One region of the Nonomuraea sp. B12E4 genome, then DNA from elsewhere that is predicted to be linked to it. Evidence: riboswitches for the same ligand, from Rfam matches in the RefSeq annotation. Region 1 holds a riboswitch; the other holds the start of a gene.
What was found. Region 1 has a riboswitch for cyclic di-AMP ahead of ABGB18_RS36095 (C40 family peptidase). Riboswitches for the same ligand answer to the same signal wherever they lie in the genome.

Region 1 (7,106 bases):
CGGCCCCTGTTTTACGCTGTCGCGCGAGCTACTTGATCTTCACCACGACGGTTCCCGAGATCTTGTCCGCGAACGTCTGCTGCAGCGGCTTGTCCCAGAGCTGCGACGCGCCGTTGACCGCCAGCGCGGCGTAGGCGAGCAGTGCGGTGAGGAAGCTGAAGAGCCCAAGTGGGATCGCGCTGATCACCCACCCCCCCCAGGTCACCGCGCCACGCTTGAACGCCATGTCGACCGGCAGGCCACCAGGCTGTATCCCCTGCCCCACGGGGACGACCTTGATGCCCATGACCAGCTTGCCCACGGTCTGGCCGTTCATCTTCAGCATGAAGAACTCGTAGGCCACCCAGATCGCCGTAACGATGATGGTCGCCAGAGCGGTCACAACTCCTGAGGGCAGGAAGCCGGAACTACTACCATCCAGCGAGGAGTAGCTGACCGCGAAGATCGCGAGCATGATGAAACTGACCACGAAGCTCACGATGCCCAGGATGACGCCGTCGATGATCCTGGCCACCAGCCGCTGCCACCACTCCGCCAGCGGGGCCGGAGCGCCGGGGGGCTGCATACCCACGGGCTGACCATAGGGCTGGCCGTAGCCGGGCTGCTGCGGCTGGCCGTATTGGGCGTACTGCTGGTCACCGTACTGCTGCCCGTACTGCTGCTGCTGACCGTAACCGGGCTGCGCGTATCCGGGCTGGGACTGCTGACCGTAGCCCTGCTGCTGGCCGTAGCCTTGCTGGCCCGACTGCGGCTGCTGACCGTAGCCCTGCTGCCCATAGCCCTGCTGGCCGTAGTCGGGCTGCGCCTGCTGCTGACCGTAGTCCGGCTGGGACTGCTGCTGCTGACCGTAGCCCTGCTGCCCATAGCCCTGCTGGCCGTAGTCGGGCTGCGCCTGCTGCTGACCGTAGTCCGGCTGGGACTGCTGCTGCTGACCATAGCCCTGCTGACCCGACTGCGGCTGCTGCCCATATTGAGGCTGCTGGCCGTAGCCCTGCTGACCATAGTCCGGCTGGGACTGCTGCTGCTGACCGTAGCCGGGCTGCTGCCCGTGCTGAGGCTGCTGGCCGTAGCCCTGCTGACCATAGTCCGGCTGGGACCCCTGCTGCTGACCGTACCCCTGCTGCTGCCCGTATTGAGGCTGCTGCCCGTACTGGGGCTGCCCGTACTGCGGCTGCTGGCCATACTGCTGTTGCTGGCCGTATTGGGGCTGCTGGCCATAGCCCTGTTGCTGGCCGTAGCCCTGCTGCTGCCCGTACGGGGGCTGCCCGAAGGCGTCGTCCGCCCGGTAGCCGACCACAGTGGCGTCGGGGTCGGGCTCGCCCTGGCGGCGGCCCGCGTTGTGCCCATAGTCCGGCGTGCCAGGTGCAGAGTTCTCGCCGGAATCGTCCTGTGGATACGGCGGCTGTCCGGTGCTCACCGTGTCACCTCGCTTCGAGTGCGCGTGTGGCACATGTCAGGACACATGCCTGTGCTGCCCAACGTATCGACATAGGTATCAACAATCACCTTTCCATGCGGTCAAGGTCCGCGTCACCCGATGTCAGATGGAGCAGCATGCGGGTGTTGCCGAGGGTGTTCGGCTTGACGTGTTCCAGGTCGAGGAACTCCGCCACACCCTCGTCGTACGAGGCCAGCAGTTCGGCGTAGACCTCGGGAGAGACCGGGGTGCCCTGGATCGGGCGGAAACCGTGCCGGGCGAAGAAGTCGACCTCAAAAGTCAGACAGAATACACGCCGCAGTCCCAGATCCTTCGCTTGCTGTATAAGCGCCGAGACGATACGGCGGCCGACGCCCAGACCTCGGCACTCGGGAGCCACAGCCACCGTACGGACCTCGGCGAGGTCCTCCCAGAGCACGTGGAGCGCGCCACAGCCGACGACCTTCCCGTCCCGCTCGGCCACCCAGAACTCCTGCACGTCCTCGTACAGCGTCACCGTGGCCTTCTCCAGGAGCCGCGGGCCCGCGCCCGCGTAGGTGTCCACCAGACGCCGGACCGTGTGTACGTCGGGCGTGCGGGCACGCCGGACCACCACCGCGGTCTCGGACGCTGTCAGTTCGGCCACCTGCTCCATGGCTCTCCAGGGTACAGATGTCATTACGGCTCAGCCCTAACTCCCATGTCTCGGCCCATCCTGTTACATCACGTGGCCGAACGAGCACGCCTCACCCTCGGATCAGCGCTCGGCCCAAGCGCGGGCAAAGAGGACATAAGGTCGGTTCTGCACGGGTGCCCACGAGATCACCTTGTGACCCTTCAGTTGTGAAACCTCTACGTACTTGGCAGTTCTGGTTGAGCACGAACCCGGAGTGCATTAGTGTCCAGCGACAATGTTCCCCGCGTGTCGCGCGCGGGGACACGCTCAATCCCCCGCGAGGGGAGCCGGGGAACCGCCGGTGGCGCGAGCCACCACCTGGGGTGAATCCGAGTCTCGGTAGGGCTGCTCCGGCCCGAACCCGTCAGCTAACCCGGTAGGCGTCGATGGAAGGAGCTTGGTTGGTGAAGCGCACGCTCGGCCGTGGGGGGAAGTCGGCGGGCAGACACGCCCGCCCTCCGGAACGCGCTCGGCGAGAGCGCCGCCTCGACCGTCCCAGATGGGGCCGTCTAGGTGTGGTAAGCGTCACAATCGCCGCGCTGCTGTTCGCCATCCCGGTCGGTTCCGCGTCCGCGGACCCCAAGCCCTCCCTCAAGGAGCTCGCCGACCAGGTCGAGAAGATGCACACCGAGATCGAGACGCTGAGCGAGCAGTACAACGGCCAGCGGGAGAAGCTCAAGGCCGCGAAGAAGTCCTCCGAGGTCGCACAGCGCACGCTGGCGACCAGCGAAGCCGATCTCGCCACCAAGCGCGCCAAGGCCGTCCTGCTCGCCCAGAACTCGTACATGACGGGCGGCCTGGCCAACCCGCTGGCGCTCATGACCTCCGGCGACCCCGAGAACTTCCTCGACCGGGCCGCCACCACGTACGCGCTCGAACAGCAGCAGGGCGAGGAGGTCAACCAGGTCACCAGGGCCATGGACGCCGCCGAACGCGCCCGAGCCGCCGCCAAGAAGCACATCGACGAGGTCCAGAAGCTCGTCTCCGAGCTGGAGTCCAGGCGGGACAAGATCACCAAGCTGGTCGCCAGGGTCGAGAGCAACCTCTACAGCCGCGCCCTGGGCGAGGCGGGCCGGCCGGGCACCCGCGCGACGCGCGTCAACCTGCCGGTCATCGGCGACGGCAAGGCCGCGCAGGCCGCGCGGTGGGCACTCACCCAGCAGCTCAAGCCGTACGTCTGGGGCGCCGAGGGCCCCGGCTCCTACGACTGCTCGGGCCTGGTGATGGCGGCCTACCAGCGGGTGGGCATCTCACTCCCGCACTACACCGGCAGCCAGTGGACCGCGGGCAGGCACATCTCGCGCTCCGAGCTACGCGCCGGCGACCTGGTGTTCTTCTACAACGACCTGCACCACGTGGGCATCTATCTGGGCGGCGGCATGATGGTGCACGCCCCTCAGACAGGCGACGTCGTGCGGATCGCGTCGCTGGCCAACCGGCCGTTCGCCGGCGCGGTACGCGTCGCCGACTAGTCCGCGCCGGCCGGAACGCGCGCCGTCAGATGAGCTGGCGGCGCGCCGCCCACGCCACGGCCTCGATCGCGGTGGCCACGCCGATGCGGTCGCAGATCCCTCGCAACCGCCGGCGTACTGTGCGCCCGCTGATATCCAGACGTCTGCCCACCCGATCCACCGTGACTCCCTTGGCCAGCTCCGCGAGCAGCGCCAAATCAGCATGGCTTAGCTCAACACCTTCAGTGAGCACATCCATCGGGAGCCCTCCCCCCCAACAGCAGAACTCGGACCTCGCAGATAGGCCAAAGCCGCTCCTCGCAGACGGTAAACGCATCCTGGAAAGGTCGTCAAGCACGATAATTCACGCCCTTGACGATTGCTATTGACATGATCCGATATATGTGACGTACTCGCCATATGTCGACGGCGCCACCATCACAATGAGTGATTCCACTGTGCCTACGGGCGCACCGGATCCGCCATCGATGGGCCCGGCCGACGTCCTGGGTTTTGATCCATTCGATCCGGATTTTGTGCGCGATCCATATGCCTGTTATCGCGAGCTGAGCGAGCGCGGCGCGATCTTCCACACCCGGGCGGGGCTGCTCGTCGCCACCACCCACGAGTTGTGCGCGACCCTGCTCCGCGACCCGCGCTTCGGCCGCGGCTCCGACCCGCTGGACGGCAACGGCGCAGGTGAGCCGGTGGACTCGTTCCTCCGGCTGGACCCGCCGGACCACACCAGGCTGCGCGCTCTGGTCAGCGGAGCCTTCACCCCGCGCATGATCGAACGACTCCGGCCGCGCATCGAGTCGATCACCGCGGAGCTGATCGTCGCACTGCCGGAAGAGGCGGACATCGTTTCCGGTCTCGCCTACCCGCTGCCCGTCATGGTGATCACAGAGCTGCTCGGGGTTCCGCCGGAAGATCACGTACGATTCCGTAATTGGAGCGATACACTCGCCCGCGGCCTTGACCCCATGCTTACAAGTGACCTGCAATCGGAAACCGGGCGGGCCAGAAGAGAATTTCATGACTACTTCCGCGGCCTTGTCGCCTTCAGGCGCGGGCACCCCGGGGAGGACCTCGTTAGCGCCCTGACACGGGTCGAGGACCTGACCGAGCCCGAGTTGCTGGCCACCTGCGTGCTGCTGCTCGTGGCCGGGCACGAGACCACCGTCAACCTCATCGGCAACGGCGTGCTCCACCTGGCCCGCCACGGCCTGCTGCGGCACGCCGCCGAGCGGCCCAGGCAGGTGGTCGAGGAGGTGCTCAGGTATGACCCGCCGGTCCAGCTCACCATCAGGAACGCCCTGAGGGACGCGGACCTGGGCGGCGTGCCGGTGCCCCGGGGCACGCCCGTGCTCGCCCTGATAGGGGCGGCCAATCGCGACCCGGCGGTCTTCCCCGGTCCCGATCGCTTCGACGTGACCCGCGAACCCGGCCGGCACCTCGCCTTCGGCCTCGGCATCCACTTCTGCCTGGGGGCGACGCTGGCCAGGATGGAAGGCGAGATCGCGCTGTCCGCCCTGGCCGCGGCGGCGCCCCGGCTGGAGCTGTCGGATCCGGCGCCGCCGTACAAGGAGAATCTCGTGCTGCGCGGGCTGGCGAAGCTGCCCGTGAAGCTCGGCCGCTAGCGGGCGCGCGGCGTCGCCGCCTGCCGGGCGACGGCACCACACGCCTGCCGGGCGACGGCACCACACGCCTGCCGGGCGACGGCACCACACGCCTGCCGGGTGGCTCTCACTGAGTGGGCTTGACCAGGGGGAACAGGATGGTCTCGCGGATGTTCTTGCCGGTGAAGGCCATGATCATCCGGTCGATCCCGGCGCCCATGCCGCCCAGCGGGGGCATCGCGTATTCCAGTGACTGCAGGAAGTCCTCGTCGACCTGCATGGCCTCCGGGTCGCCCCCGGCGGCCAGCAGGGACTGCTCGACCAGGCGGCGGCGCTGCTCGATCGGGTCGTTGAGCTCAGAGTAGCCGGTGCCCAGCTCGGTGCCGAAGCCGATGAGGTCCCACTTCTCGGTCACCAGCGGGTCCTCGCGGTGGTGGCGGGCCAGCGGCGAGGTCTCCAGCGGATAGTCCATGACGAACGTGGGCTGGATGATCGTGTGCTCGACCAGGGCCTCGAACAGCTCCTGCACGAGCTTGCCGGGGCCCCACTTCGGGTCCCAGGCGACCTCGCGCCGGTCGGCGATCTTCCGCAGCTCCTCAAGGGTGGTCGAGGTGGTGATGTGCTCGCCGACCGCCTCCGAAACCGCGTTGTGAAGCGTGATGCGCGGGTATCTGGCGATGCCGAGATCGATCTCCACGCCGTCGTGCACGACCACCGAGGTGCCCAGCGCGGCCATGACCGCCTTCTGGTACATCTGCTGGGTCAGGTCCGCGATGCCGTTGTAGTCGAGGTAGGTGCCGTAGGCCTCGACCATGGTGAACTCGGGGTTGTGCGTGGAGTCCGCGCCCTCGTTGCGGAAGTTGCGGTTGATCTCGAAGACCTTCTCGATGCCGCCGACCACGAGCCGCTTGAGGTAGAGCTCGATCGCGATGCGAAGGTAGAGCTCCATGTCGTAGGCGTTGATGTGGGTCTTGAAGGGCCTGGCCGAGGCGCCGCCGTGGATCGGCTGCAGCATCGGCGTCTCGACCTCGAGAAAGCCCTCCTCGTGCCAGAAGTCGCGCACCGCGCGCACGGTGGCGCTGCGGACGCGGGCCATCTTCCTGGCCTCGTCGTTGACGATGAGGTCGACGTAGCGCTGCCGCACCCGCGCCTCGGGGTCGGTGAGGCCGACGTGCTTCTCCGGCAGCGGGCGCAGGCACTTGGAGGTGATCTGCCAGCTGTCGGCCAGGATCGACAGCTCACCGCGCCGCGAGGTGATGACCTCGCCGATCACGCCGACGTGGTCGCCCAGGTCGACGTCGTGCTTCCACGAGGCCAGCGACTCCTCGCCCACCTTGTCGAGCGAGATCATGACCTGTAGGTCGGCGCCGCCGTCGCGCAGCGTGGCGAAGCAGAGCTTGCCGCCCACGCGGTTGAGCATGACCCGCCCCGCCACGCCGACCTTGTCGCCGGTCGCGGTGTCGGGCTCCAGGCCCTGGTATTTCTCCCTGACCTCGGCGTTGGTCACCGTGCGTGGGAAGGTCACCGGGTAAGGGTCGATGCCTTCGCTGCGAAGGCGATCGAGCTTTTCCCTCCGGATGCGCATCTGCTCGGGAAGTTCGTCGCTCACAACATCAAAGGGTAGGGGATATGGCGAACTGCAAGGTCTCGTCGCCCTGCTGAAGGGGCCCTGCAAGAGACCTCCCTTATCAATATCTCACGAGCTCAGGGGGGAGCCGGTAGGGAGCCGGCCCAAGGGGAGCTCTGGGAGAGAAAGATGTTCAAGAAGATCGCGACCGGTTTACTGGCCATCACCGCGACCAGCGCCGTGGCGCTGTCGCTCCCGGCCGCGGCCAGCGCCAGCACGTCCGACTACGACGACTACTCGGACTACTGGGGCCCCGTCTACTCCAAGCACTACCTGGCCAAGGCCCAGGGCATCGTCGGCGTCGACTGGGACCACG
Region 2 (7,106 bases), on a different contig from region 1:
CAACCACGCCTTCTCCGTCGCGGGCACCGAGATGCCGGGCAGCCCGCTGACGAACACCGGGCGCGGCCGCAGCCCCGCGAACACCTCGGCCACCAGCACGTCCACCACCGGGCCCGTGCAGGCCACGAGGATCACGTCCGGCTGCGTACGCTCGGCCACGCGGCGCACCGAGCGCGCGGACAGCACCGGCGGCAGCTCGCCCCCGTGGTCGCGCCCGCCCACCGCGGCGGCGATCTGTTCCGGCGAGGGCGCGATCGGTGTGCGCACCACCACCAACTCCGTCGCACAACCCGGGGGGAGATCCTCGAGCAGACAAGCCGCCCACTTCAGATATGAATCGGAGTCGGCAACCGCCAACACTTTCAACCGGACACTCCAGTCAGATGTGAGCGCAGGGCAGGAGCCGCCCTGCTGGTCCACCAGTCATCAGGAACGTCCACGGGCTCCACGGCGACACCGCGCGGGCTGAGCAGCACCCGCAGCGAGGTGATCGCGGTGGAGGGAAGGCTCAGCACCCGCTGGCCCGGGTCCAGGCCACGCAAGGTCAACTCGGCGGGCGCGCCGGCGTCGTGCACGGTGATGCCGGGACGCTCCCGGATCAGCGCCACGTCCACCGGGTCCTCGCGGCGGTGCGGATAGTAGGCCAGCGGCTCCCGCGCGGCCAGCTCCGTCAGCCAGCGCAGGTAGTGCTCGCGGTGCACAAGGCCGTTGCGCACGAGCGAGGTGCCGAGCACGACCGTACGCTCGGCGGGCCCCTCGGTGCTCGGCGGCTGGGCCCGCAGCCAGGAGAAGTCGTGCCGGACCAGGTTGACGCCCGCCTGCCGGACGGCCTCCGCCAGCTTGTCGTCCACGGCCAGGGCGGTGAAGATCGACACCTTGCTCAGGCGCAGCCGCAGCGCCGCCGCCAGGCCGAGCGCACTGCGCAGCTTGGTCGGCGTGGCGCGGGCCCGCAACAGCGGCTTGTACGGCCCCCCGGCCAGCAGTTCGAGCAGCCGGATCGTGGCCAGCCCATCGTCCACCACGATGATGCGGCCGGGATTGGACACGAGCCAGCGAAGCTGCACCTTGCCGGAAAAGGCGTCGCCGACCGCCTGCACCCGCCTCGGCATGCGCTCACGCGGCTCCGCCAGCACCAGGCCGTCAGGGAGCCCGAGTGCGCCCAGCTCCCGCCGCGTCGCCTTCAGCGGTCGAAGCCCCGCACGCGGCACGACAGCCGTGGTGGGACCGAGGAGCCCGGCGTGATGGGCCTCGACGGCGCACAGCATCTGGAGCGGGGACTCCACCCAGGCCGACGCCTGTTCGACCACTCGTTGCCCTCCCAGCCGGGTGATGGCCCGTTATGACCCCTGCAAGCTACCCCGGCCGCCTTAAGCCCTCAGAAACTCAACGTGAACAATGGACGGTATGAACTCGCTCATGCTCAACACCGACGGCGTGCAGATCCCGCAACTGGGGTTCGGCGTCTGGCAGATACCCGCTGACGAGGCCGAACAGGCCGTGACGACCGCGCTGCGGGCCGGTTACCGGCACATCGACACCGCCGCGGCCTACGGCAACGAAGACGGCGTGGGCCGGGCTGTGCGGGCCGGCGGGCTGCCCCGCTCGAAGGTGTTCGTCACCACCAAGCTGTGGAACGGGGATCACACCCGCGCCGAGGAGGCCTTCGACGAGAGCCTGGCCCGGCTGGGCCTGGACTACGTCGATCTCTTCCTCATCCACTGGCCGGTGCCCAAGCAGGGCAAATATGTGCAGGCGTGGAAGGCGATCGAGAAGATCTACCGTGACGGCCGGGCCAAGGCCATCGGCACGTCCAACTTCACCGTCGCGACGCTCACCCGGCTGATGGACGAGACCGAGATCACGCCGTCGATCAACCAGATCGAGCTGCACCCGTACCTGCAGCAGCGCGAGATGCGGGCCTTCCACGAGGCCAACGGCATCCTCACGGAGGCGTGGAGCCCACTCGGGCAGGGCAGGGGGCTGCTCGACGACCCGGCGCTGGGGGTGCTGTCGGGGAAATACGGCAAGACGCCCGCGCAGATCGTGCTCCGCTGGCACCTGCAGCTCGGCAACGTCGTCATCCCCAAGTCGGCGACGCCGTCCCGGATCGCCGAGAACATCGACGTCTTCGACTTCCTCCTCGATCCCGAGGACATGGCGGCCATCGGCGCGCTGAACAGGGGGCAGCGCATCGGGCCCGACCCCGACACGTTCAATGTGAGCTGAAACGTCGTAACATTCTCCCCCGTGCGGGAGTTTGCGTGGGGTATAGCGGCGACGGGCGGCATCGCGCGTACGGTCGGGGCGGCGATCGTGGCCGAGCCCGGGATGCGGGTGGCCGCCGTCGGGTCCAGGGTGCTGAGCCGGGCGCAGGCCCTGGCCGCCACGTTGGGGGCGGAGTCGGCCTACGACTCCTATGAGCGGCTGTGCGCCGACCCGGCGGTGGACGCGATCTACGTGGCGACGCCGCATGCCCAGCACCTGGAGGTGGCCGAGGCGGCCATCGCCGCCGGCAAGTCCGTGCTGTGCGAGAAGCCGCTGGCCGCCACCGTGGCCGACGCCGAGCGCATGGTACGCCTGGCGCGCGAGGCGGGCGTGTTCCTCATGGAGGCCATGTGGATGCGCTTCAACCCGCTGATCCAGGCCATCGCGGCCGATCCGCGCTTCGGCGACCTGCGCTCGGTGCAGGCCTCCTTCGGCTTCAGCCACCCCTACGACCCGGCACACCGGCTGTGGGCGCCCGAGCTGGGCGGCGGCGCCCTGCTCGACCTCGGGATCTACCCGTTCGGGCTGGCCCAGCTACTCCTCGGCATGCCCTCCGGCCTGCGGGTCACCGGCTCGCTGGCGCCGAGCGGGGTGGACGCGGAGGCGGCCGGTGTCCTGTTGTATCCGGAGGGCCGGCGGGCCCTGGTGGAGACGTCGCTGGTGGGCGACTACCCCAACAGCGCCAGTGTCGTGGGCACCCGGATGCGGGCCGACATCCTGGCGCCGTTCTGGGCCCCGCGGCGGATCCTGTTCTCCGGGCCCGGCATGGAGCCGGAGGAGCACGTGCTGAATCCCGCCGACAACGGGTACGCCGGCGAGCTGCGCGAGGTCCGGGCCGCGACGGCCGAGGGCCGGACCGAATCCCTGATCATGCCGCTTGACGAGTCCCTTGCCATGATGGGCCTGCTGGCCGACGCTCGGAAACAACTTGGCTAGCCATGCCTTTATGGACTTGTAATCCACTTGCCTGATGTATTACCTTATGGGGCATTCGGAGATAAACATCCGGTTTGTCCGGATTTATCCGACCATCGTTTGGAAGATCACAGGAACGTCCTGTGACCGCTGAATCCGCCTCCGGGCGGAACCGGGGACCCACGTCCTTGGGGTGAATCGGCACTCCGGTGCCGTAGGGCAGCTTCCACGCCCGAACCCGTCAGCTAACCCGGTAAGCGGCATGGAAGCAAGGAGCGCCCCCTCGATGGCTACGCATCCCTGTACGACCTCGCCGAAGACGCACCTCGCCCGCGCCGCCCTCGGTGTGGCCGTCGCCGCCGCGGTCTTCGGCGGCCAGGTCACCGCCGCCGGCGCCGACACCGGCCACGAGCAGCCGGCCGCCGTCACCGTCCACGAGCAGCCGGCCGCCGACAAGCCGGAGAAGGCGCCCATCACGGCCACCGCCGCGCAGGTCCTCGCGCTCGCCCGATCCCAGATCGGCACCTCCGAGGACGCCGACGGCGGCGGCACCAAGTACCAGAAGTGGTACGCCGCCTCCCCCCGCGCCGAGGAGACCGTCGCCCGCGACGGCGGCACCACGGCGGGCTACCTGAACGCCGCCTGGTGCTCGATGTTCGTCTCCTGGGTCGGAGACCACATCGGCGCCCCCAGCCTCGTCGGCTGGGACGCCTACACCGTCGCCCACGCCGAGTGGTTCGCGGCCAACAACCGCTTCGGCGACAAGCCCAAGCCCGGTGCCGTCGTCTTCTTCTCCTGGAGCGGCAGCAAGAACATGGACGACATCCAGCACGTCGGCTTCGTCGTCAAGGACAACGGGGACGGCACCATCTCGACGATCGAGGGCAACACCCGGGGCCAGGTGGCCGCCCGGGTCCGCCCGAAGTCCCAGGTCGTCGGCTACGGCTACCCGGACTACGCGGCCTGACCACCCGGGGCCCCGCCGGACACGATGTGAGCGCGCGCCTTTCGCCCGAGGCGCGCGCTCACATCGCGTCCGGGGGCGATCTACCCCGGGCGGCAGGGTCGCGCGACGGCCGCGTTCGTCGCAAGCGCACGACAGCGGAATCACCGGGGCCGCCAAGACGGCGGGTTTGCCCGGCCCGCTGAGTGGCTACGAGTATCCGGCGGCACTGTCATCAGCGGAAACCCGCCGACAACACACCGCGGCACCGCCGGCGCGCCACCACCGTGGGCGCCACAGGGGCGCCGCAGTGGGTGCCCACACCGGACATCACTGTGGGCGCCGCAGGGGGCGCCGCAGGGGGCGCCACATGTGTCGCCGCCACGCCGCCGAGGAGACCCGCATGAGAGCCGACCCGCGACCCCGCCGGTCCGCCGGCGTCCGCCGTACCGGAGGTCGTGGGTGAGGGGCGGGCTGAGGCGGATCGCCGACGCGCTGTTCCCCGGGGGAGAGAACCCGCACGGCGAGCTGCCGGCCCTGCTGATCGTGCTGACCCTGGTGAGCGGCCTGGTGGACGCCGTCAGCTTCCTCGGCCTGGGCCGGGTCTTCGTCGCCAACATGACCGGCAACGTGGCCTTCCTCGGCTTCGCCCTGGCCGGCGACAACCAGCTGGCGGTCTGGGCCCCGCCGCTGGCCCTGGCCGCCTTCGCCGGCGGCGCGTGGAGCGCCGGACGGCTGACCGGGCTGCTCGCGGACGCGCGGCGGGAGTTCGTCATCCTCACGGTCGCGCACGCGTTCCTCGTGGCCGCCGCGCTCGCGCTGGCCCAGCTCGCCGGGCACCGCGAGCCGGTCGTCCAGGCGGTGCTCATCGCCCTGCTGGCCTGGGGCATGGGTTTGCAGAACGCCTCCGTGCGCAGGGCGGGGGTGCCCGACATGACCACCACCGTGCTCACCCGTACCATCACGGGCCTCATCGTCGACCCGCCGGGGCGGGCCGCCCGGCGGCGGCAGGCCGTGTCGGTCCTCACCCTGCTCGCCGGCGCGCTGGCCGGCGCCGCGCTGAACCTGACCGTCGGACCGGTGCCGGCGCTGGCGGTGGCCCTGGTCCTGCTCGTACTCGTCGCCGTCACGACCCCCCGCACGCCTGGGCCCCCGGCCCCGGCGGGAACGTAGGCGGCCGCCTTTACCATGTAGATTTCTTGAGGATCTTGACACGGTGGATTCCTCGGTGGCCGGCGGCGCGGCGGAGGTGTCGATCCGCCGCGGAGTCGTTCGACGCGTCGACGGGACCGGCGGGTGGCCGGGACACACGAAAAGGAGATCATCTCGATGAAGTTCATGATCGTGGGCAAGGCCGGCGTGGAGACCGAGGCCGGGGTGCTGCTGGCGGCCGAGGGCCTCTACCCGAGCTCGGAGGGGGCGCGGATCGCCTACAGCGGAGGCCGGGCGAGCGTGATCGACGGGCCGTTCACCGAGGCCAAGGAGCTGATCGCCGGGTTCTGGCTGATCCAATGTCCCGCTCCCCCATCGTCGAGCTCAACCGGGCCGTCGCGCTCTCCATGGCGTACGGGCCGGAGGTGGGCCTCGGCCTGCTCGACCAGATCGTGGACGAGCCGTCGCTCAAGGACTACCACCTGCTGCCGAGCGTGCGGGGTGACCTGCTGTTCAAACTGGGACGGACCCGGGAGGCCCGCGCCGAGTTCGGGCGGGCGGCCTCGCTGACCCGCAACGCCCGCGAACGCGCCCTCCTGGAGGAACGCGCCGCCGCCTGCTGACGGGCCTCTCGCGGGGCGCAGGCTCAGCAGGTCTCCAGAGCCGGGAGGCGTCCGGCGAAGAACGCGCCCGGGGACACCCCCATCATGGTGCGGAACTCGGCGTTCATGTGCGACTGGTCGTAGTAGCCGGCCGCCGCGGCGAGCCGCGCCCAGCGCGGGGCCCTGGCCCGGCCGGCGGCGAGCACCCGGCGGATCCGCGCGATGCGCGCGAAACGCTTGGGCGGCAGCCCGACCCAGCCGGTGAACAGGTCACGCAGGTGCCGCTCGCTGACGGACAGCCGCCGGGCGATCCCGGCCACCGACTCCCGGCGCGGCCCGGGACCGTCGGCCAGGGCTTCGGCGGCGAGGCGTACCAGCTCGCTCCGGGCCAGGTCGGCGCTGCTCCGCGCGCGCAGGCGGGCCGACAGGGCCGCCTCGACCCGTTCGAGAAGCGCCCGCGGATCGACGCCCGTCTCCGCCGGCCCCTCCCACGGTCCGCCGCCCAGATCGCCGAGGTTGATCACTCGATCCACCAGCTCGCTCGCCTCGACCCCGAGCAGCAGTCTCGCCACCCCGGGGCGGAGCCGGATCCTGAGGCAGAGGGGGAATTCCTTGCCGGCATGGTAGGTGGCGCGGGTGCGCGGCCCGACCAGCAGCAGCTCGGCGCGGCGCGCGGCGGCCGTGCGGAGGACCAGCGCGGTGTCGCCGTCGGGGACGTGCACCAGCGGCTCCCGGCCGGCACACCCGCCACCGGAGGTCAGGACGGTGACGCCGCCGGCCCACCACCGCGGGGGCAGGTCCATGGGGGCTTCGGTGCTCACGGGCCTCACGTTATCCGGGCTCCACGGGGCCTCGACGACCGGGCCCGCTGTGCCGAAACTTCCTATAGGCGCTGGTGGGAGCGCTGGCAGGGTAATGACCATGATCCTTGTTACAGGTGCGACCGGCACGGTCGGCAGTGAGGTGGCCCGGTTGCTGGCGGCCGGGGGCGAGCGCGTACGGGCACTGACCCGGAATCCGGCGAAGGCGCCGGCGATGGCCGGTGTCGAGATGGTGCGGGGCGACTTCGACGACCCCGAGTCCCTGGCGTACGCCGCGGCGAAGGCGGAGGCGCTCTTCCTGCTCGACGCCCCGGGCCCGGAGGTGCCCCGGCACGACCAGGCCATGCTGGCGGCGGCGCGGACCGCGGGCGTGCGCAAGGTGGTGAAGATCTCGGCCATCGGCACCGG

Region 2: it holds a riboswitch for cyclic di-AMP, as region 1 does, so the genes downstream of both, ABGB18_RS03060 (CHAP domain-containing protein) here and ABGB18_RS36095 (C40 family peptidase) in region 1, are expected to answer to the same signal.

The regions. Positions count from the first base shown of each region.
Region 1 is NZ_JBDPME010000022.1:90,590-97,695, reverse strand. Features, by position in the region: gene ABGB18_RS36110 (RDD family protein) at 29-565, opposite strand; gene ABGB18_RS36105 (hypothetical protein) at 620-1,492, shown strand; gene ABGB18_RS36100 (amino-acid N-acetyltransferase) at 1,503-2,072, opposite strand; cyclic di-AMP (ydaO/yuaA leader) riboswitch at 2,348-2,491, shown strand; gene ABGB18_RS36095 (C40 family peptidase) at 2,609-3,565, shown strand; gene ABGB18_RS36090 (LuxR C-terminal-related transcriptional regulator) at 3,591-3,803, opposite strand; gene ABGB18_RS36085 (cytochrome P450) at 4,081-5,184, shown strand; gene lysX (bifunctional lysylphosphatidylglycerol synthetase/lysine--tRNA ligase LysX) at 5,291-6,772, opposite strand; gene ABGB18_RS36075 (hypothetical protein) at 6,920-7,106, shown strand, end outside.
Region 2 is NZ_JBDPME010000001.1:667,525-674,630, reverse strand. Features, by position in the region: gene ABGB18_RS03080 (DUF6716 putative glycosyltransferase) at 1-360, opposite strand, end outside; gene ABGB18_RS03075 (hypothetical protein) at 363-1,307, opposite strand; gene ABGB18_RS03070 (aldo/keto reductase) at 1,405-2,226, shown strand; gene ABGB18_RS03065 (Gfo/Idh/MocA family oxidoreductase) at 2,248-3,201, shown strand; cyclic di-AMP (ydaO/yuaA leader) riboswitch at 3,319-3,455, shown strand; gene ABGB18_RS03060 (CHAP domain-containing protein) at 3,467-4,147, shown strand; gene ABGB18_RS03055 (YoaK family protein) at 4,586-5,296, shown strand; partial or broken gene ABGB18_RS03050 (YciI family protein) at 5,453-5,593, shown strand; partial or broken gene ABGB18_RS03045 (RNA polymerase subunit sigma-24) at 5,638-5,898, shown strand; gene ABGB18_RS03040 (AraC family transcriptional regulator) at 5,922-6,698, opposite strand; gene ABGB18_RS03035 (SDR family oxidoreductase) at 6,799-7,106, shown strand, end outside.